DNA from 3 places in the Streptomyces sp. NPDC044719 genome. Region 3 is predicted to be linked to each of the others. Evidence: riboswitches for the same ligand, from Rfam matches in the RefSeq annotation. Region 3 holds a riboswitch; each other region holds the start of a gene.

Evidence for each region. A riboswitch is a leader RNA that binds a small molecule or an ion and turns the genes downstream of it on or off. The one in region 3 is predicted to bind cobalamin.
Region 1: another riboswitch for cobalamin. It lies ahead of AC07DF_RS20465 (cobalamin biosynthesis protein); the one in region 3 lies ahead of AC07DF_RS04215 (ribonucleoside-diphosphate reductase subunit alpha).
Region 2: another riboswitch for cobalamin. It lies ahead of AC07DF_RS08380 (energy-coupling factor ABC transporter permease); the one in region 3 lies ahead of AC07DF_RS04215 (ribonucleoside-diphosphate reductase subunit alpha).

The regions. Positions count from the first base shown of each region.
Region 1 covers NZ_JBWKHE010000005.1:61,417-68,610, forward strand. Annotated here, with positions in the region: gene AC07DF_RS20450 (lysozyme) at 1-265, shown strand, start outside; gene AC07DF_RS20455 (inorganic phosphate transporter) at 410-1,645, shown strand; gene AC07DF_RS20460 (hypothetical protein) at 1,681-1,902, shown strand; cobalamin riboswitch at 2,367-2,505, shown strand; gene AC07DF_RS20465 (cobalamin biosynthesis protein) at 2,607-3,548, shown strand; gene AC07DF_RS20470 (cobyric acid synthase) at 3,545-5,080, shown strand; gene AC07DF_RS20475 (putative cobaltochelatase) at 5,217-7,194, shown strand, end outside.
Region 2 covers NZ_JBWKHE010000002.1:362,285-369,478, reverse strand. Annotated here, with positions in the region: gene AC07DF_RS08395 (ABC transporter permease subunit) at 101-1,903, shown strand; gene AC07DF_RS08390 (MDR family MFS transporter) at 1,900-3,195, shown strand; gene AC07DF_RS08385 (serine/threonine-protein kinase) at 3,413-4,840, shown strand; cobalamin riboswitch at 4,919-5,103, shown strand; gene AC07DF_RS08380 (energy-coupling factor ABC transporter permease) at 5,134-5,835, shown strand; gene AC07DF_RS08375 (energy-coupling factor ABC transporter substrate-binding protein) at 5,832-6,176, shown strand; gene cbiQ (cobalt ECF transporter T component CbiQ) at 6,182-6,931, shown strand; gene AC07DF_RS08365 (energy-coupling factor ABC transporter ATP-binding protein) at 6,928-7,194, shown strand, end outside.
Region 3 covers NZ_JBWKHE010000001.1:889,414-896,607, forward strand. Annotated here, with positions in the region: gene AC07DF_RS04215 (ribonucleoside-diphosphate reductase subunit alpha) at 1-2,326, opposite strand, end outside; cobalamin riboswitch at 2,449-2,574, opposite strand; gene AC07DF_RS04220 (NACHT domain-containing protein) at 2,783-6,376, shown strand; gene mctP (monocarboxylate uptake permease MctP) at 6,441-7,194, opposite strand, start outside.

The sequences.
Region 1 (7,194 bases), on a different contig from region 3:
GGTCAAGCGGCTCACCGGCCGCCGCCCGGTGATCTACACGACCACCCACTGGTGGAACACGTGCACGGGCAACAGCCGCGCGTTCGCCGCGAACCACGCCCTGTGGGTCGCCCGCTACGGCGCGGCGAGCGCGGGGCCACTGCCGGCGGGGTGGTCCTCCTGGACCTTCTGGCAGTACGACAACGGCGACGGCACCCTTCCGGGTGACCAGAATCTCTTCGACGGGTCACTCGATCGACTGAAACAGTTCGCCAAGGGCACGTGATCGTTGGGGCGCAAGGGCAGTCGCACCAGGGCGGAATGACGGCCCCCTGTTGCGGACACCCCTGCGCCCCTCCCAGTTCATCTTCCGTTCACTCGGGTTACCTACGTTCGTCCCGCCAACGACGCCGAACGATTGCCTGGGTAAATGGAAAGCTTCTCGCTGATCCTCGCGATTGTGGTGGTAACCGCACTTGCGTTCGATTTCACGAACGGTTTCCACGACACCGCGAACGCGATGGCCACGACCATTTCCACGGGCGCCATGAGACCGAAGATCGCGGTGGCCATGTCCGCGGTGCTCAACCTGGTCGGCGCCTTCCTGTCCGTCGAAGTCGCGAACACGATCTCCAAAGGCCTGGTCGACGAGGCCGGCATCCGTCCCGAGGTCATCTTCGCCGCTCTGGTCGGCGCGATCCTCTGGAACCTGCTGACCTGGCTCGTCGGTCTGCCGTCCAGTTCGTCGCACGCCCTGATGGGCGGCCTGATCGGTGCCACGATCGCCTCGGCGGGCGTCGGCGCGGTGCACGGTGACGTGCTGGTCACCAAGGTGCTGATCCCGGCGATCGCCGCCCCGCTGGTCGCGGGCATCGCGGCGATGCTCGGCACCCGGTTGACCTACTCCCTCGGCAAGAAGGCCGACGGCGAGGCCTCCAAGAAGGGCTACCGGGCCGGCCAGATCGCCTCCGCGGGCCTGGTCTCGCTGGCCCACGGCACCAACGACGCCCAGAAGACGATGGGTGTCATCACCCTCGCCCTGGTCGCCGGCGGCGCCGTCGCCCCCGACTCCGACCCGCCCATGTGGGTCATCCTCTCCGCGGGTATCGCCATCGCGCTCGGCACCTACCTCGGCGGCTGGCGCATCATCCGCACCATGGGCAAGGGCCTGACCGACCTCCAGCCGCAGCAGGGCTTCGCCGCCCAGACCAGCGCGGCGACGGTCATCCTGGCCTCCTCGCACCTCGGCTTCTCCCTCTCCACCACCCACTCCGTGTCCGGCGCGGTGATGGGCGCGGGGCTCGGCCGCAAGGGCGGCGTGGTCCGCTGGTCGACGGCGACGCGGATGTTCGTCGCCTGGGGTCTGACGCTGCCGGCGGCGGCCCTGGTGGGTGCGCTCGCCGAGTACGTGACCGGCTTCGGGAACTGGGGCACGGCGGTCGTGGCGATCTTCCTGGTCGCCTCCAGCGCGGTGATCTGGAAGCTGTCGCGCCGCGAGGTCGTCGACCACACGAACGTCAACGAGGTCGACGAGGAGCCGGCCGGCGTCGTGACCACCGCCATCGCCGCGGTGACGCCGCCTCCGGCGGGCCCGTCCGAGGAGCTGGCCGCCACGATCCCGGCCCAGGCCGATCGCAAGCCCTCCACCACGACCACCTCGGTCTGATCCCGCCCACCCGGTGACAAGGAAGAATCTCTGAGATGAAGATCGACTGGGCGACCCTCGGCTCCGTCTTCGGCGTCAGCCTCGTGGCCACCGTTCTCCTCGTCGGCCTGTTCACCCTCGGCATCACCGGCCTGTCGCGCCGCGAGCGTGCGGTGGCGGCGGGCGGGTCCGCGGGGCTCGCGGTGACGGGCGCGTATGCGTGCTTCGCGGCGTGTGCGGCGGCTGTGGGGTACGGGATCTATCTGATCGTGGCCTGACCACGATCGTCTGTCGCCGGGCGGCACGGGGCTTTGGTCCTGGGCCGCCCGGTTGTCGTGGGCGGGGGTTCAGGGGCAGGGGGAGCCGGTGTCCGCGCCGGCCGTCGCCGGCGTCTCGAGGGGCCGCCGTCGCTCAGCAGGGTTCCGTCGTCGGCCAGGACTCACGGAGATGTCGGCGTCGCTCTCGATGGCCGGCCCCACCGGCTCACCATCGGCGCGCCGTGTCGGCATTCCACAGAAAGCGAACTCGCGGGCGCCCTGGCCTTCGCACGGTCGCGGCAACGGTGACCGGCCGTCCCGTATCGCCGCGTCGGGCCGCAGGAATCCGGAGCCGGCGGGAGTGCCGTCGGCGGAGCGGACCCGGGCCGCCGCGGAGCCGAGCCGGTCCCCGGGAGCGGAGCGGCGTGTTAGCGCGGTGTGGGCTTGTCCACACTCTCCTCTCGCAGGTCAACGGCAAGTTGACGGCTGTTCGCGGCCGTGGTGGACTGCCGGGGCCAATACGGCGGCAGGAGAGGAAGCCGGTGGAAGTCCGGCGCGGTCCCGCCACTGTCACCGGGGTAACAACCCCCGGGAGCCAGGAACTCTCACCGCCGGTCTCGTCGAACCAGGGCGTGGACACCCTGAGTGAGGACATATCGCCATGTTCGGCTGCCGATCGAGGGTCAGTACCCCACCATTGTCCGCCCCCGTGGCCGGCTGAGCCCATGGGTGCCGGTCGCGTTCACGCGTACGGTGCCGCCGTCGGTCTGATCGGTGATCTGCTGCTCGGCGATCCTCGCCGGGGGCATCCGGTCGCCGGGTTCGGGCGGGCCGCGCGTGCCGTGGAGCGGGTGCTGTGGCGGGACCACCGGGGGTGGGGCGCGCTGCACACCGTGGTGTGCGCGGGCGGGGCCGCCGCGCTGGGGGCCGTCGCCGCGCGTGCGGTGCGTACGTCCGCCCCCGCGTCGGTCGGACTGACCGCTGTCGCCACCTGGGCCGTCGTCGGGGGGACTTCACTCGCGCGGGAGGCGCAGGCCATCGGGCGCGCCCTGGAGGCCGGGGACGTCGACGCGGCCCGTGCGCGGCTGCCGCATCTGTGCGGACGGGATCCGCAGGCCCTGGACGCCGACGGGATCGCCCGGGCCGTCGTCGAGTCCGTCGCGGAGAACACCTCCGACGCCGTCGTGGGGGCGCTCGTGTGGGGCGCCATGGGTGGCGTGCCGGGGCTTCTCGGGTTCCGGGCCGTCAACACCCTCGACGCCATGGTCGGGCACAAGTCGGCGCGGTACCGGCGCTACGGGTGGGCCTCCGCGCGGCTGGACGATGTCGTGGGGTGGCCAGGGGCCCGGCTGACCGCCGTGCTCGCGGCCGTGGCCGGGGGCGATCCACGCGGAGCCGTGACGGCCTGGCGTGCCGATGCCGCCAAGCATCCGAGCCCCAACGCAGGGCCCGTGGAGGCCTCGTTCGCGGGGGCGCTCGGGGTGCGGCTCGGCGGAACCCTGTCCTACGGCGGGCGGGTCGAGCACCGGCCCGTCCTCAACGGCGCGGGGCACGGTGTCAAAACCCGGGACATCGAACGGGCCGTACGGCTGTCCAGGCGTGTCGGCTGGCTCGCGCTCGGCGTCTGTGTCGCCGCGCGCCACATCGTGAAGGGGCGTACGTCATGACGGGCGGTGGGCTTCTCGTCGCCGGTACCACCTCCGACGCCGGCAAGAGCGTCGTGACCGCCGGGATCTGCCGGTGGCTGGTGCGGCAGGGCGTCAAGGTCGCGCCCTTCAAGGCGCAGAACATGTCCCTGAATTCGTTCGTGACGCGGGAAGGCGCCGAGATCGGGCGGGCGCAGGCCATGCAGGCGCAGGCGTGCCGCGTGGAGCCGACCGCGTTGATGAATCCCGTGCTGCTCAAGCCCGGCGGCGAGCAGAGCAGTCAGGTCGTGCTGCTGGGCAAGCCGGTCGGGGAGCTCAGTGCCCGCGGGTACCACGGGGGGCGGCAGCAGCGGCTGCTCGGGACGGTGCTGGACTGCCTGGAGCGGTTGCGGGGCACGTATGACGCGGTGATCTGTGAGGGGGCCGGTTCGCCGGCGGAGATCAATCTGCGGCGGACGGACATCGTCAACATGGGGATCGCCCGCAACGCAGGCCTCCCCGTGCTCGTCGTCGGCGACATCGACCGGGGCGGGGTCTTCGCCTCGTTCTTCGGGACCGTCGCCCTGCTGTCACGCGAGGACCAGGAGTGTGTCGCCGGGTTCCTCGTGAACAAGTTCCGTGGGGACGTCTCCCTGCTGGAGCCGGGGCTCGACATGCTGCACGGCCTCACCGGGCGGCAGACGTACGGCGTTCTGCCGTTTAGGCACGGGCTCGGGATCGACGAGGAGGACGGGCTGCGCGTCTCCCTGCGGGGGACGGTCCGTGAGTCCGTCGTCGCCCCGCCCGTCGGCGAGGACGTGCTGCGTGTCGCCGTCTGTGCCGTCCCCCTCATGTCCAACTTCACGGACGTCGACGCGCTGGCCGCCGAACCCGGTGTCGTCGTGCGGTTCGTGGACCGGCCGGAGGAACTCGCCGACGCCGACCTCGTCATCGTGCCCGGGACCCGGGGGACGGTCCGCGCGCTGGAGTGGCTCAGGGAGCGGGGGCTGGCCGACGCGCTCGTGCGCAGGGCCGCCGAGCAGCGGCCGGTCCTCGGCATCTGCGGCGGCTTCCAGATCCTCGGCGAGCACATCGAGGACGAGGTCGAGAGCCGCAGGGGCAAGGTCGACGGGCTCGGGATCCTGCCCGTGCGGGTGCGGTTCGCCCGCGAGAAGACCCTCACCCGCCCGGCGGGCGAGGCCCTCGGGGAGCGCGTCGAGGGCTACGAGATCCACCACGGCGTCGCCGACGTCACCGGAGGGTCTCGGTTCATCTCTGATGACAAAGGACACAGCCTGGACGGCTGCCGGGTCGGCCAGACCTGGGGCACGCACTGGCACGGCTCGCTGGAGTCGGACGGGTTCCGGCGGGCCTTCCTGCGCGAGGTGGCTGCCGCCGCGGGCCGGCGCTTCGTGCCGGCGCCGGACACCTCGTTCGCCGCGCTGCGCGAGGAGCAGCTCGACCGGCTCGGCGACCTGATCGAACAGCACGCGGACACGGACGCGTTGTGGCGGCTCATCGAGTCCGGCGCGCCACCGGGGCTGCCCTTCGTCCCGCCGGGAGCGCCCGTATGAGGGCCGCGGCGGTGGTGCGGACCGCCGGCACGGCGCCCGCGGGCCACCTGAGACGCTTTACCGGCTGCCTGATCCCCGGCCTGATCCACCGCCTGATCCACCCGCCACGCGAAGGCGACTTGGAGGACGACGAAAAGTGACCCCCCCCTTTCCGTTCACGGCCGTGGTCGGCCAGGACGATCTGCGGCTCGCGCTGCTGCTGAACGCCGTGTCTCCGGCGGTCGGCGGTGTGCTGGTGCGCGGCGAGAAGGGCACGGCCAAGTCGACGGCCGTGCGGGCGCTGTCGGCGCTCATGCCGGAGGTGGACGTCGTCTCCGAGTGCCGCTTCTCCTGCGACCCCGGCTCGCCCGACCCGGGCTGCCCGGACGGGCCGCACGAGCCGGGGGGTTTCGCCTCCCGGCCGGCCCGCATGGTCGAGCTGCCCGTCGGCGCCTCCGAGGACCGGCTGGTGGGCGCGCTGGACATCGAACGGGCGCTGTCGGAGGGCGTGAAGGCCTTCGAGCCCGGCCTGCTCGCCGACGCGCACCGCGGCATCCTCTACGTCGACGAGGTCAACCTCCTCCACGACCACCTGGTGGACCTGCTGCTGGACGCGGCGGCGATGGGCGCCTCGTACGTGGAGCGGGAGGGCGTCTCGGTGCGGCACGCCGCCCGCTTCCTGCTGGTCGGCACCATGAATCCCGAAGAGGGCGAGCTGCGGCCGCAGTTGCTCGACCGGTTCGGGCTGACCGTGGAGGTCGCGGCCTCGCGCGAGCCCGAGCAGCGCGTGGAGGTCGTACGGCGGCGGCTGGCGTACGACGACGACCCGGCCGGGTTCGCCGCCCGCTGGGCCGACGAGGAGGCCGACGTGAGGGCCCGGATCGTCACCGCGCGGGACCTGCTGCCGTCGGTGCGGCTGGGCGACGACGCGCTGCGGCAGATCGCGGCGACGTGTGCGGCCTTCGAGGTGGACGGCATGCGCGCCGACATCGTGATGGCCCGGACCGCCACCGCGCTGGCGGCCTGGGCCGGGCGTACGGACGTGCTCTCCGAGGACGTGCGGCAGGCCGCGCTGCTCGCGCTGCCGCACCGCCGGCGCCGTAACCCCTTCGACGCGCCGGGTCTTGACGAGGACAAGCTGGACGAGACCCTGGAGGAGTTCTCCGGGGACGACGACCCGGACCCGGACTCCGACCCGGACCCGGACTCGGGGCCGGACGGACCTGGTGGGGGCGGTGGACAGCCGGCGCCCGACGGACCGCGCGGCGGTGACCAGGAGGCCCGGCCGGAGACCGAGCAGGACGGGCAGCCGCAGCCACAGCCGTCGGGAGTCGGCGAACAGTCGGCCGCACGCGCTTCCGAACCGTTCCGGACCAAGGTGCTGAGCGTGCCAGGACTCGGCGAGGGTGCCGCCGGGCGGCGTTCGCGGGCCCGGACCGAGCACGGCCGGACCACGGGCGCCCGGCGGCCGAAGGGCTCCCTCACGAAGCTGCACCTGGCGGCGACCGTGCAGGCCGCGGCCCCGCACCAGCGGGCACGCGGGCGGTCCGGGCCGGGGCTCGTGGTGCGCCGCGACGATCTGCGGCAGGCCACCCGTGAGGGCCGCGAGGGCAATCTCGTGCTGTTCGTCGTGGACGCCTCCGGGTCGATGGCGGCGCGGCAGCGGATGAGCGCCGTGAAGGGGGCCGTGCTGTCGCTGCTGCTGGACGCGTACCAGCGGCGGGACAAGGTGGGCCTGGTGACCTTCCGGGGGTCGGGCGCGGAGGTCGCGCTGCCGCCGACCTCGTCCGTGGACGCGGCGGCGGCCCGGCTGGAGTCGCTGCCGACCGGCGGCCGTACGCCGCTGTCCGCCGGGCTGCTGCGCGCGCACGACGTGCTGCGGGTGGAGCGGCTGCGCGATCCCGCGCGGCGGCCGCTGGTCGTGGTGGTGACGGACGGGCGGGCCACCGGCGGCCCGGAGCCGGTCGCCCTGGCCGGGCGCGCGGCGCGGCTGTTCGCGGCCGAGGGCGTCGCGTCCGTCGTCGTGGACTGCGAGTCGGGTCCGGTGCGGCTGGGGCTCGCCGGGCAGCTAGCGGGTGAGCTGGGCGGCACCGCCGTGACGCTGGACGAGCTGCGGGCCGACTCCATCGCCGGTC
Region 2 (7,194 bases), on a different contig from region 3:
GACACTGAACACCTCGCACGCACCCCTGACCAAGGGCATCGCCGCCCTGCGCGCCCTCGCACGGGGCGGCGCCCCGACGCTGCTGTGGCGGGCCGTGCTCATGGCCGCCCTGGTGGGCGCGATCGGCCTGCTGCCATGGCTGTCGCGCACCGATCCGGCGCTGACGGTGCTCAAGGCCCGCTCGGCCGACCGCGACCCGACGCCCGGGACACTGCGCGCCATCCGCGACCAATTCGGCCTGGACGACGGCCCGCTGATGCTGCTCGGCCGCTGGCTGGGCGGGCTGCCGCACGGGGACGCGGGCACGTCGTGGGTGTCCGGCGGCCAGGTGCTGCCTGCTGTCGTGCAGTCGCTCGGCGCCTCGCTGCTGCTGATGTCCGGGGCTCTCGTGGTCGCGGCGGGCACGGTGGCGGCGGTGTGCGCCCGCACACTCCGGCTCGGCTCGCGGGGGCGGCTCGCCGCACGCGGCCCGGGCGGCACGGCCTCGGCGGTGCTGGCCGCGCTGCCCGAGTTCCTCGTCGCCTCCGTGCTGGCCTCGGTGATCGGCGTCCAGCTGGGCTGGCTGCCCGCTCTGGGCTGGTACGGGCCGCAGTGGATGGTGCTGCCGTCGCTGGCCCTCGGTCTGCCCGCCGGGGCGATCCTCGGACGGATGCTGGACGACCTGCTGCCCGGCGCCTTCGCCGAGCCGTGGGCGCTGGCCGCCGCGGCACGCGGTGTCCCGCCGAAGTCCGTGGCGCGGCAGGCGGTGCGCCGCTGCGTTCCCGGACTGCTGCCCAATCTGGGCCTGTTCGTGGTCGGCCTGACCGGCGGCTCGGTCGCAGTCGAGCAGATCTTCGACATCCCGGGACTGGGCCGGCTCACCCTCCAGGCCGCCCTCGCCCAGGACCTGCCCGTCCTGCAGACCGGCACCCTCGCCCTCGTCCTGGTCGCGGCCGTCGCCGGGGCCCTCGCCCGGCTGGCGGCCCGGCTGCTCATCGGGCCCGCGTTGCGCGACGGTGCCCTGCACTCCCTGCACCGTCCCGGCCGGCCCGCGCCCCGCGCCCTGCCGTTGCTCTACGGTGCGCTGCTCGCCGCCGTCATCGGGTTCGGCCTGCCCCGCGACGCGCTCGCCCTGGACACCCTCGCCAAGCTGCGGGCCCCCTCCCCGGCGCATCCGTTCGGGACGGACGCGCTCGGCCGGGACGTCCTCGCCCGGGTCTCCCACGGCGCGCTGACCACCCTCGGCATCGCCCTCGCGGTGAGCGCCGCCGCTCTCGTCGTGGGGCTGCTGCTGGGGCTGCTGCCCAGATTGTCCGGGCCGCTGGTCGACACCGTCAGCGCCGTGCCGCCCGTTCTGGCGGGGCTCCTCGTCGCCGGGGTCGCGGGCAGCGGGCCCTGGACTCCCGCGTTCGCCGTGGGCGTCGTGGCCTGGTCCCCGCTGGCCGCGCACACCTCCTCGCTGCTGCGGCAGGAGCGCGCGACCACACACCTGGCCGCGACCCGCGCACTGGGCGCCGGCCGCTGGTATCTGCTCCGGCACGAGCTGCTGCCCGCCGTGCTGTCGCCGGTGGCCCGGCACGCCCTGCTCCGGCTGCCCGGCGTCGCGCTGAGCCTCGCCGCCCTCGGCTTCCTCGGCCTGGGTGCCCAGCCGCCGTCCCCCGAGTGGGGCCTGCTGCTCGCCGAGAACCAGCCGTACGCCGAACGCGCCCCCTGGGCCGTCCTCTTCCCCGCCGCCGTACTCGCCCTGCTCGGGGCGCTCGCGGTGACGGCCGCGGGCGGCGTACGGCTGCCGCGGCGGCGCAGGCGGCCCGAGGAACCGGCCGGGCCGTCCGGGGAGCGGGTCATGCCCCCGCAGCGGCAGCGGAACAACAGCCCCGGCGCCCTCCCGGCCCCCGTGTCCACCTCAGCGACAGAAGAACGATGACCGACCCCGTCTCCCGCGTGCCGGCCCGCCGGTCCGCCCGTGCGCCCAGGAACCCGCGCGAGAGCACCTGGCGGCTCTGGAAGCAGCTGTCGCCGCTGCTGCGGCTGCTGATCCTGACCCAGCTCGCCTTCAACATCGGTTTCTACGCCGTCCTGCCGTTCCTCGCCGAGCACCTCGGTACCGCGATCGGCATGGCGGGCTGGCTGGTCGGGTTCGTGCTCGGGCTGCGTACCTTCAGCCAGCAGGGGCTGTTCGTGGTCGGCGGCTGGCTCGTCGACCGGTTCGGGGTGCGGCCCGTCGTGCTGGCCGGCTGTGCGCTGCGGATCGCCGGGTTCGCGTGGCTCGGGTACGCGGAGGCGAGCGCGGCCGTGATCGGCGCGGTGCTGGTGATCGGTTTCGCCGCCGCGCTGTTCTCTCCCGCCGTGGAGTCCGAGGTGGCCCGCCAGGCGGTGGTCTGGGAGGAGGAGGGACGCGGCTCGCGCACCCGGCTCCTGGCCCTGTTCAGCGTCGCGGGCCAGGCCGGGGCCTTCGTCGGGCCGCTGCTCGGCGGGTTGCTGCTCGCCGTCGACTTCCGCACCGCGTGCCTCGCCGGTGCGGCGGTCTTCGTGCTCGTCCTGGCCGGGCATCTGTGGCTGATGCCGCAGCACATCCCGGGCCGGGTCCGCACCCGGGAGCGGGGCGGGGCGCGCGTGCTGCTGCGCAACCGCCGCTTCCTGGCCCTGTGCGGCGCGTACGGCTCGTACCTGCTCGCCTACAACCAGCTGTATCTGGCCCTGCCGGACGAGGTGCGGCGCGCGACGGGCTCCCAGGCGCCGCTGTCCTGGCTGTTCGCCCTGTCCTCGGTGCTGGTGGTCTTCACCCAGCTGCCGGTGACCCGCTGGGCGGGCGACCGGCTGGACCTGCGCCGCTCCATGACCGCCGGACTGCTGCTGATCGCGGCCGGTTTCACGGTGGTGGCCGCGGCGCGCCCCGCCGGCTGGACGGGAGTCGCCGGGCTGCTGCCCGCCGCGGGCTTCGTCGTACTGCTCACCGTGGGACAGATGCTGGTCGTGCCCGCCGCCCGCGCCTGGGTGCCCGACCTCGCCGAGGAGGGCCGGATCGGCCTCTACATGGGCGCGCTGTCCTCCGTGTCCGGCCTGATCGTCCTGGCCGGCAGCGCGGCCACCGGCTCCCTGCTCGACCTCGGCCTCCCGCCCGCCGTGCCCTGGCTGGTCCTCGCGGCCGTACCGGCCCTGACGGTGGCTCTGCTGCCGCGCCGGGAGGAGCGGCCGGAGACGGACGAGACGGCCTGACCCGGCGGGCGGCAGCCCGGCAACCGCGTGCACCGCGCCATCACCCCGCCGGGCGACGTCTCCGCTCCCGGATTTCCGGGACGGCACCGTCCCTCGACACCGCCGCGGAGATCAGTGGTCACGCGGCGCCAGTATCCTGGGTCGGCTGCGATGTCTCCCACCAACCCCCGCGTCAAAACGGGGAGTTCGGCCTGCGGCGACGTACCTTCCCCCACGCATGAGACGAGGACGAGTGCTGCTAGCGGGCCGCTACCGGCTGGATGTTGAGATCGGGCGCGGTGGAATGGGAGAGGTCTGGCGCGCGTACGACGAGACGCTCGCCAGAGCGGTGGCCGTCAAGCTGCTGCTGCCCCAGGACACCGATGTCACGGCGGCCTCCCGGTTCCGTCTGGAGGCCCAGACCGCCGGGCGTCTCAACCACCCCCATCTGGTGGGTGTCTGGGACTTCGGCGAGTACGACAACCGGCTGTACCTGGTGATGGAACTGGTCGACGGCGACAGCCTCGCCGGGGTGCTGGCCGCCTCCGGCGCGCTTCCCGCCGAACGGGTGGCGGATCTCGCCGCGCAGGCCGCCGCCGGGCTGGCCGCCGCACACGCGCAGGGCATCGTCCACCGCGACATCAAGCCCGCCAACCTCCTGCTGGACGCCCACGGCACCCTGAAGATCGGCGACTTCGGCATCGCCCGCTTCCTCGACGACCCCGGCGCCGCGCTCACCGCCACCGGCCAGATCGTCGGCACCGGCCTCTACCTGGCGCCCGAACGCGCCCTGGGCCAGCCCGCGGGTCCCGCCTCCGACATGTACTCCCTGGGGTGTCTGCTCTACCAACTCCTCAGCGGGCGGCCGCCGTTCCAGGCGGACACCGCTGTCGCGCTCCTCCACCAGCACCTCGACTCCGCGCCCGTTCCGCCTCGCGAGCTCGGTGTCGCCGGACTCCCGCCGGCCTTCGAGAACTACCTGCTCGGCCTGCTCGCCAAGCAGCCCGAGGACCGGCCCACCGCCCAGCAGACCGCCGAGTGGTTCGCCGGGGGCGCCTGGCGAGGGCTGCCCGAGCCGCTGCCGGAGGCCGCGCCCCCCGTGACGTCCGCCACTCGGAGGCCGTATTCGGCCGCCGAGACCCGCAACCCGGCCGCCTACGCGCTGCCCGGCGCCCCGGGGCTGCGCACCGGCCGCTCACCCCGGACCGGCCGTTCGCGCCGCGCCGCGCCCCGGGGCGGCCCCGACCACCGCCGCAGGGCGGCCGCGACGATCGCCGCCGCGGCGCTCTTCGCCGCCGCGATGCTCGCCGGCATGCTGTGGTTCTCGCCCGACAACACCGCGACGGAGGGCACGGAGCCCGACGCGTCCCCCTCCGCGAGCAGCCCCGCCGCCACACCGTCCGCGGACTCCGCCTCGCCCCTTTCCTCCGACCCTGCCAAGGACACGGCTCCGGGCGCCGGCGCTCCGGCCACCGGCACAGTGGCCGATATCACCCCGTCCACCACCGCGCCCCCTCCCCCTGCCCCCGTCGCAACGACGCCCAGCCCCACGACTCCGGCGCAGGAGACGGCCGACCCAGCGCAAAAGGCGGACAAACCCCAGCAGGAGAAGCCCCGTCAGACCTGGGAGGACGGGGACGACGATGACGACGGCGGCGACGACTGAGCGGCCCTGCGCCGGTGTGCGAGCGGGCGCCCCCTCGCGCGCCCCCTCGGGTGGCTTGTCATCGTCCTTATCCCGGCATTACTGTCACCACGCCTTGGTGAACGGGAAATCCGGTGTGATGCCGGTGCGGCCCTCGCCACTGTGAATCGGGAAGTCCGGCTCCGGCCCTCACGGGCAGCCACTGGGTCCTTGTGACCCGGGAAGGCGGAGTACGGGCGGTGGTACCCGTCAGCCAGGAGACCGGCCAAGGCACGTCAACCATCCACGAGGTGCTGGAGAGGGTCTGCTGAGCCATGCACATAGCCGAGGGTTTCCTGCCACCCGCGCACGCGGTCGCCTGGGGCGTCGCGTCGGCACCGTTCGTCGTCCACGGGGTCCGGTCGCTCACCCGTGAGGTGCGCGAGCACCCGGAGAGCACCCTGCTCCTCGGTGCCTCCGGTGCCTTCACGTTCGTCCTGTCCGCCCTGAAGCTTCCGTCGGTCACCGGCAGTTGCTCCCACCCCACCGGAACGGGCCTGGGAGCCATCCTGTTCCGGCCGCCCATCATGGCGGTGCTGGGCACCATCACCCTGCTCTTCCAGGCACTCCTGCTCGCCCACGGCGGCCTCACCACGCTCGGCGCCAACGTCTTCTCCATGGCGATCGTCGGGCCCTGGGCCGGATACGCCGTGTACAAACTGCTGCGGCGGTACGACGTGCCGCTGATGGTCGCGGTCTTCTTCGGGGCGTTCTTCGCCGACCTGTCCACCTACTGCGTCACCAGCGTGCAGCTGGCACTGGCCTTCCCCGACCCGGGCAGCGGGTTCGTGGGCGCGCTCGGCAAGTTCGGCACCATCTTCGCCGTCACCCAGATACCGCTCGCGGTGAGCGAGGGGCTGCTGACGGTCCTTGTGATGCGGCTGCTGGTGCAGTCCAGCAAGGGCGAACTGACCCGGCTGGGTGTGCTCCTCGCCAAGAAGCAGTCCGTGACCGAGACCGAGGCGGCGACCCGATGAAGAAGAGCACGAAGATCAACCTCCTGCTGCTGCTCGCCGTGGCCGCGCTCGCCGTACTGCCGCTCGCGCTCGGCCTCGGCGACCACAAGGAGGAGCCGTTCACGGGCGCCGACGCCCAGGCGGAGACGGCGATCACCGAGATCGACCCGGACTACAAGCCCTGGTTCTCGCCGCTGTACGAGCCGCCGTCGGGTGAGATCGAGTCGGCGCTGTTCGCCCTCCAGGCCGCGCTCGGCGCCGGTGTCCTCGCCTACTACTTCGGTCTGCGCCGGGGCCGGCGGCAGGGGGAGCAACAGGCGCGGGAGCGGGACGCCGAGGAGTCCACGGCCGAGAGGGCCTGAGCCGCGTGCTGCCGATCGACGCGGCGGCGCACAGCAGTCGCTGGCGCCGCCGCCATCCCGTGGACAAGGCCGTGCTCGGTCTCGGACTCACCGTGCTGGCCATCTCGCTGCCGCCCTGGCCGGGTGCGGCGCTGGTGCTCGTGACGGCGGTGGCCCTGCTGCTGGGACCGGCCGGTGTGCCGGGCCGCCGGCTGTGGCGGGCCTACCGGGTGCCGCTGGGCTTCTGCGTGACCGGCGCGGTCACCCTGCTCGTCCAGGTCGGCGGGCCGGAAGGCTTCGTCTCCCTCGCGGACGACGGGCCCCTGCGGGCCGGGGAGCTGCTGCTGCGCACCTCGGCGGCCTCCCTGGGGGTGCTGCTGTTCGCCTTCACCACGCCCATGTCCGACCTGCTGCCGCGTCTGGTCCGGGCCGGCGTCCCGGCGCCCGTCGTCGATGTCGCGCTCGTGACGTACCGCATGAGCTTTCTGCTGCTGGACTCCGTGCGCCGGATCCGCGACGCGCAGGCAGCCCGGCTCGGGCACACCACGCGGGCCGCCGCCTGGCGTTCGCTGGGCGGCCTCGGCGCCACCGCGTTCGTCCGGGCCTTCGACCGGGCGGCCCGCCTCCAGGCCGGTCTCGCCGGGCGCGGCTACGACGGGACCCTGCGTGTCCTGGTGCCCGAGGCCCGCGTATCCGTCCGCTTCACGGTCGCCAGCTGCGCGCTCCTCGCGGCGCTGGCCGTCCTCACCTTCGTACTGGAAAGGCCGCCGGCATGAGCGAGCCCGCCCTCGTCGCCCTGCGGGGCGCGTCCTTCGCCTACGAGGACGGCCCGGCCGTGCTCAGCGGCCTCGACTTCGACATCCGCGAGGGGCGGGCGCTCGCGCTGCTCGGCCGCAACGGCAGCGGCAAGACCACGCTGATGCGGCTGCTCAGCGGCGGACTGCGGCCGCACGAGGGGCGGTTGACGGTCGACGGGCAGCCGGTGACGTACGACCGCAAGGGCCTGACCCGGCTGCGGACGACCGTCCAGCTCGTGGTG
Region 3 (7,194 bases):
GGGAGCAGGCGACCGCTTCGGGGTCCGGGGTGGTGGCCTGCGCGGGGACAGCGGCCTGTGCCGCGCGGGCGATGCGGGTCGCCGGGCGCGAACGCAGGTAGTACGTCGTCTTCAGCCCGGCCTTCCAGGCGTACGCGTACATCGAGGAGAGCTTGCCGATCGTCGGCGTCTCCATGAAGAGGTTCAGGGACTGGGACTGGTCCAGGAACGGTGTCCTGGCCGCCGCCATGTCGATCAGGCCGCGCTGCGGGACCTCCCACGCCGTGCGGTAGAGCGCCCGTACGTCCTCGGGGATCCAGGCGAACTCCTGCACCGAGCCGTTCGCCTCGCGCAGGGCCTCCCGGCTGCGGGCGTCCCACACGCCGAGCCGCTTCAGCTCGTCCACCAGGTAGGAGTTGACCTGGAGGAACTCACCGGACAGCGTCTCGCGCTTGAACAGGTTGGACACCTGCGGCTCGATGCACTCGTACACGCCCGCGATGGAGGCGATGGTGGCCGTGGGCGCGATGGCGAGGAGCAGGGAGTTGCGCATGCCGGTCGTGGCGATGCGCTCGCGCAGGGCCGCCCAGCGCTCCGGCCAGGTCAGCTCCACGTCGTAGTGGTCGGGGTGCAGCACGCCCCGGGCCGTACGGGTCTTCTCCCAGGCGGGAAGCGGTCCGTTGCGCTCGGCGAGGTCGGCGGAGGCCTCGTACGCGGCGAGCATGATGCGCTCGGCGATACGGGTGGAGAGCGCCTTGGCCTCGGGCGAGTCGAAGGGCAGGCGCAGCTTGAAGAAGACGTCCTGAAGGCCCATCGCGCCGAGGCCGACCGGACGCCAGCGGGCATTGGAGCGGCCCGCCTGCTCGGTCGGGTAGAAGTTGATGTCCACGACCCGGTCGAGGAACGTGACGGCCGTACGGACGGTCTCGTCCAGACGCTCCCAGTCGAGGTCGCCGGTCGATGTGTCGGCAAAGGAACCCAGGTTGACCGAGCCCAGGTTGCAGACCGCCGTCTCCCCGTCGCTGGTGACCTCGAGGATCTCCGTGCAGAGGTTGGAGGAGTGGACGACGTGGCCCGGCTCGGCCGTCTGGTTGGCGGTGCGGTTGGCGGCGTCCTTGAAGGTCATCCAGCCGTTGCCGGTCTGCGCGAGGGCGCGCATCATGCGGCCGTACAGCTCACGGGCGGGCAGGTTCTTCTTCGCCAGGCCCTTCGCCTCGGCCACCCGGTACGCGGCGTCGAACTCCTCGCCGTACAGGTCGACCAGCTCGGGCACGTCCGAGGGGGAGAACAGCGACCACTGCCCGTCGGCGTTCACCCGCCGCATGAACTCGTCGGGCACCCAGTGCGCCAGGTTCAGGTTGTGCGTACGGCGGGCGTCCTCGCCGGTGTTGTCGCGCAGCTCCAGGAACTCCTCGATGTCGGAGTGCCAGGTCTCCAGATAGACCGCGGCCGCGCCCTTGCGGCGACCGCCCTGGTTCACGGCGGCGACCGAGGCGTCGAGGGTCTTCAGGAACGGGACGATGCCGTTGGAGTGGCCGTTGGTGCCGCGGATCAGCGAACCGCGCGCACGGATACGGGAGTACGAAAGACCGATGCCGCCCGCGTGCTTCGACAGCCGCGCCACCTGGTGGTACCGGTCGTAGATCGAGTCCAGCTCGTCCTTGGGGGAGTCGAGGAGGTAGCAGGACGACATCTGGGGGTGCCGGGTGCCGGAGTTGAAGAGGGTGGGGGAGGAGGGGAGGTAGTCGAGGCGGCTCATGAGGCCGTAGAGCGCGGCGACCTCGTCGACGGAATGTGCCGTGTCGTCCTCGGCGAGGCCGGCGGCGACGCGCAGCATGAAGTGCTGGGGCGTCTCGACGACCTTGCGGGTGATCGGGTGGCGGAGCAGGTAGCGGCTGTGCAGCGTCCGCAGGCCGAAGTAGCCGAAGCGGTCGTCGGCGGCCCGGTCGATCAGCGCGTCGAGCCGGGCGGCGTGGACGCGCACGAACTCGGCGGTCCGGTCGGAGATCAGGCCCTCCCGGTGGCCGGCCGCGACGGACTCGGTGAAGGACGTGACGCCCTGGGAGGCGGCCTCCTCGCGGATGCCGATCGTCAGCAGGCGCGCGGCCAGCCGGGAGTAGGCGGGGTCCTCGGAGATGAGGCCGGCGGCCGACTCCGTCGCGAGCTCGCGCAGCTCCGTCTCGTCCGCCCGCGCGGACCGGCCGCGCAGGGCGGCGGCGGCGACCCGGCCGGGGTCGGCGTCGGGGAGATCGGCGGTCAGCTCGGTCAGGGTCCGCAGCAGCGCGGCACCGGGACCGTCGTGCTCGTCTTCGGAAGCTGAGACCGGTTCGGCTGGCGCGATGGTCACGTGGGGCTCTCCCTCGCTCGGCAAGGGGCCTCGCGCAGGGCAGGGGCAGCACACGAGCGCACACGGCGTCGCGTCCACCGGCCCATTCCACGAGGCCCGGACGTCAGGGCACCCCGGCCGGACGGCCGGGTGCGCTGTCGGCAGGTCCTCGGACTGACGCTCGTGCACGAAACATGCACAAGTACACCGTTGCGGGACAGTTCCGGATTCGCACCGGATTCCCCTGCGGCGACAGCGAGCACGAGCATACATCTTGTGCTGGGTTCGGGTGGCACCCCCAGATGTTGTGTCGCGCTGGTGTCGGAGCGTCAGCTGACAGGCGAGAAGAGTGATGCCCTGTCGGCGTTTCTCCATCGGGTTGCGCGGCGTGCGGGGAGTGCTTCCATGGAAGTAGGTGCCGACGTCCGCGGGTCCTCCGTACTGGGAAGAAGATCGCCCTCGGAGGGAGTACTCACCATGACGAGGGTCGTCCGTCGCACACCGGGCAAGGAGCGGCCCCACAACGCGCCGATGGCCACGCTGGATCTGCGACGGGCGGCGAGATGGACCAGCCGCGTCGTCGTCGGCTACTGGCACAGCGTGACCATCCGCCTCGAGGCACGCCGCGGCACCACCCGGCCCAGGAAGTGGCGCAGGTGGTTCTCCTACACCAACGTGCTCCGGATGGTGTGGGCGGTCGGCGCCCTCGTTGTCTTCGGCTGGATCGGGGCCGGCGTGCACATGCTGGTCACCGACGGGGAGACGTCGGTCGAGAGATGGCAGAAGGAGCCGGGGCTCGACGCCTTGGTGCGTTTCATCGGCCCGGCCCTCACCGCTTCGGTCGCCGCCGCGCTCTTCCTGTTCTGGTGGTACAGCTGGAACAAACGGCGATACCTCGTGAAGGCCCGCAAGGACCCGCACAAGCTCGTGCTCACGGCGGGGCAGGACTCCACCGAGATCGTGGGTCGCGAGGAGCTCGCGCAGGTCATCGCCCAACGGCTGAGGGAGCGCGGCACCCGTCGGCCCTATCTGCTCGTGGGCGGTGTCGGCACGGGGAAGACCGCCGTCCTTGTGCGGCTCACCGAACTACTGGCCCGGCAGCGTGCCGTGCCCGTGCCGATCCGGCTCCGGGACGCCGACGGCGGGACCGATCTGAACTTCGAGCGCATGGCCAAGCAGCGTTTCGCCGAGGTGGCGCCGCAGGGCATTCTGGCCCGTACCAAGATCGAGCGGGTCTGGCAGCAACTGCTCGCCGACGACAAGCTGGTCGTCATCGCCGACGGACTCGAAGAGGCTCTTCTCGACGGCGGTCTTCAGCAGAACCGTGACAACATCATCCGGTGTGCCATCGAACGCGCCTATGAGGAGCGGCTGCCGGTGGTCATCGCCTCCCGGCCGCACAGTCCTCTGGACACCACGCCCGCCGCGATCGTGGAGCTGGAACCGCTGAGCGAGGAGGAGGCGCTGCAATTCGTCAAAGCCTCCGTACCGGAGACGGACGAGCGCCGCGTGGACTGGATCGTGGAGACGGCGGAGGTGACCGAATCACCCGTCTACCTGCAGATCGCCCGTGAACTGCACCGGCACGGCGCCCTCGAACGTGACCGCCCGACCGACGACCCGAAGCGTCTGAACACCCGCAGCCGGGACCGGAGCACGCTTCGGTTGTGGCTGTTGGACACCTGGGGCCGTGCCCTGCTCGAAGGCAGGCTGCGCGAGGACGTCGCGCTCGCCCCGCAAGAGCGCCGCGACACCCTCGAGGTGGTGTCCGCACTGGCCTGTGTGGGACTGCTCCAGGACAAGCTGGAGGTGGACTGCGCCGAGTTGCTCGGCCCGGACAGTCACCCCGGTGGGCCTCTGTGGGTCAGGGTGCCCGGCACCGACCGGTACGGCGACAACGGGGACGCCTTCTGCGAGTGGCACCGGGAACAGATCTGGGCAGCGCTCCGCGAAAGGCTCGGCGACCAGGAGGGGAGGCGGCTGCACAGGGGGAACATGGCGCAGTGTCACGCCGTGCTAGCCCGTCTGGTGGGCAACGCGGACAAGCTCGGGCTGCTGGAGAGCTCCGAGATGAAGGCGCGCTTCCCGCACAGCATCCTGCAGGCCTACTTCGGTTTCCGTCTGCTGAGCCACCTGGAGGAGGCCGACGCCGGCGAGCTGATCGAGCAGGCGCTGCGGCCGCCCGGCCCCGGACGTGAGCTGCTGGTCGCGGTCGTGTTCATGTCCCGCGGGCGGGTGGCCAGACGTCCTCCCCGAGCCGGCGGCGTCGGGGCCGGGTTCCAGGAGGGGAAGGACGAGCTGTCGCGGAGCAGCCCCGTGCGTGGGCGCGCCCTGTCCGAGCGGCTCTGCGCGGCCGCGCAACACCGGCCGGACGACCCGAAGACCCTCGACCTCTACGCGGCTGCCCTCGAAGTCGAGAGTGTGGAAGCCGACCCGGGACGGCTGGGCGACATCGTCGAGAAGGTGGCGGCCGACTGGTCGGGCATCCAGGGCGATCAGCGCACTCTCGAGGACGCGAAACTGCGGCTGCTCAAGCAGCTGGGCGCGGCGTCGCGGGAGGCTTCCAAGAAGATCGACACCACCGCGATGTACGAGAAGATCTTCGAGCTGGGCATCGCCGAGCCCTCGTACTCCATCCGCCTGGCCGTCGCCCAGGAGTTCGGCAGCGGCGGCAACGAGGCGTTCGCCGTGATCCGTGAGCGGGTCGGTCTCAACAGCGACCCCATAGGGGAGTACAACGCCAAGATCCGCGACATGAAAGCCGAGAACACGAGGGAATTCGAAGAGTGGACCTCGAGAATGGGGCGGGCCAGGTCCGCCCGTGCGTCCTCGCCCGCCGCGTCCTTCGAGGCCATCGACCGGCTGCAGATCGAGCGGGAGGAACTCAACCAGCGGTACGAGAACCAACGGGTCGAACTGCTGCGTGAGTTCGTGATGCGGGCCTGGATGCTGCCCATGCTGCTGGGGTCGGTCGACGACTCCCACCGCGGCGAGGCCCGGGAGCGCCTCACCAAATGGCTGCTCCACCTCGACCCGGCCCATACGGACGGCGCCCCCGATATGCCGCTCGCCCTGGAGGCGGCGCTGGCCCAGGGCTTCAAGTACGCGGCCAACCGGCGCCAACGTCATCCGAACACGGACCCCGGCAGAAGCGTCGACCTGATCCGGCAGGCGGAGACCGTACTGCAGCAGACCCGGTGCTGGTACTCGCAGCTCAGCCTGCTCCAGGCGCTGTGCCTGTGGAAGCTTCCGGACCGGCTCGGCCACCATGAGCGGGACGGCGACACCACGGCAGCGCCGAGCGACGATCACCACGGGTCGCGCGAGCCGCTCCTGACGATCGGTGGCTCGACCGCCGTGCAGACCGTCCGGCGCTGGCTGGCGATGGCCGGCACGGTGAACGCACCGCCCGGCCCGCCCGTTGCGAACGGCGACTCGCCGCGGCGGCTGCTGCACCCGTTCGTCGCCGAGGCGGGTGACCTGGTGGCCCTCGCCCTGGAGACCGGACAGCCCGAGCGCTTCCTCTGGATCGACGAGAAGGGCGTCGCCGACAACATCGGTTCCCGTACGGACCACTCCGGCGCCTACCGCAAGCACAACCTGTGGATCCCGCCCTCGGTCGGCTGGAGCACCCTCGACGGGAGGGCCCAACGTCTCGTCGCCGACGTGCTGGTGATGCTGAACCTCATCGAACGGGAGGGAAAGCCCGACGAGGTCGAGGAGCGCATGGCCCGCGCCGAGCAGTCCGGCATGCCTCTCCCACCGTGCCTGCGCACCGACCGCGAGCCGCTGCGGCCCGGCGCCCGGGTCGGTACCGCGAACCCGCCCGCACCCGGCACCACATGCCTGCCCGACTGCAAGTTCCAGCTCTGCCCGTACCCTCCCCAGGACTCCGTGCCCCGTGGAGAGATCCGGGAGCCGTTCTGCCGCCAGCAGCAGGCCCTGCTGCCCGGACGCCTGCGCCGCTGGTTCCCCAGGCTGTTGCGCCGGAAGACACCGCCTTGGGTGAGCATGCGCGTCCGTGAGCTGGACCGCTTCTGGCATGCGATGGCCGCGCGCACCCGCGACTAGGACGGCGGGCGGATACGCCGACGGGCCGCCGGGTGCTCTCCCGACGGCCCGTGCTGCGCTGGGATCAGTGCGAGGTACCCGCCGTGGCCGGCGGCAGTTCCACCTGCACCCCGGGGTCGCCCGCGTCCGCCGTGTAGTCCTCCGGCTTGGTCTCGTCGACGCCGTCGGGGGCCTTGAGGGCCCTCAGGGCGAAGGTGAGGACCACCGTCACCACCACGTTCAGGACGAACGCCGTGAGGCCGATGTAGCCGATCTCGCCGATGCCCGGGATCTCCTTCGAGGAGCCGCCGAAGTGCTTCTGGGTCGGCGAGGCGACCCCGTACGCAGCGGCCGTCCCGTAGATCATGCCGACCGCCCAGCCCGCGAGCAGTGCCCAGCGGTGGAACCAGCGGGTGAACAGACCGCCGACCAGGGCCGGGAAGGTCTGCAGGATCCAGATGCCGCCGAGCAGCTGGAAGTTGATGGCGACGGTCTTGTCCATGGTGAGGACGAAGGCCAGCGCGCCCACCTTCACCAGCAGGGAGACCAGCTTGGAGACCTTGGTCTCCTGCTCCGGCGTGGCGTCCGGCTTGAGGAAGTCCTTGTAGATGTTGCGGGTGAAGAGGTTCGCGGCCGCGATGGACATGATGGCCGCCGGCACGAGCGCTCCGATGCCGATCGCCGCGAAGGCCACGCCGGCGAACCAGTCCGGGAACATCGTCTCGAACAGCTGCGGGATCGCCAGCTGCCCGTTCTGCACCTTGATCCCGGCCGCGATCGCCATGAAGCCGAGCAGCGCGAGCAGGCCCAGCATCAGCGAGTACAGCGGCAGGATCGTG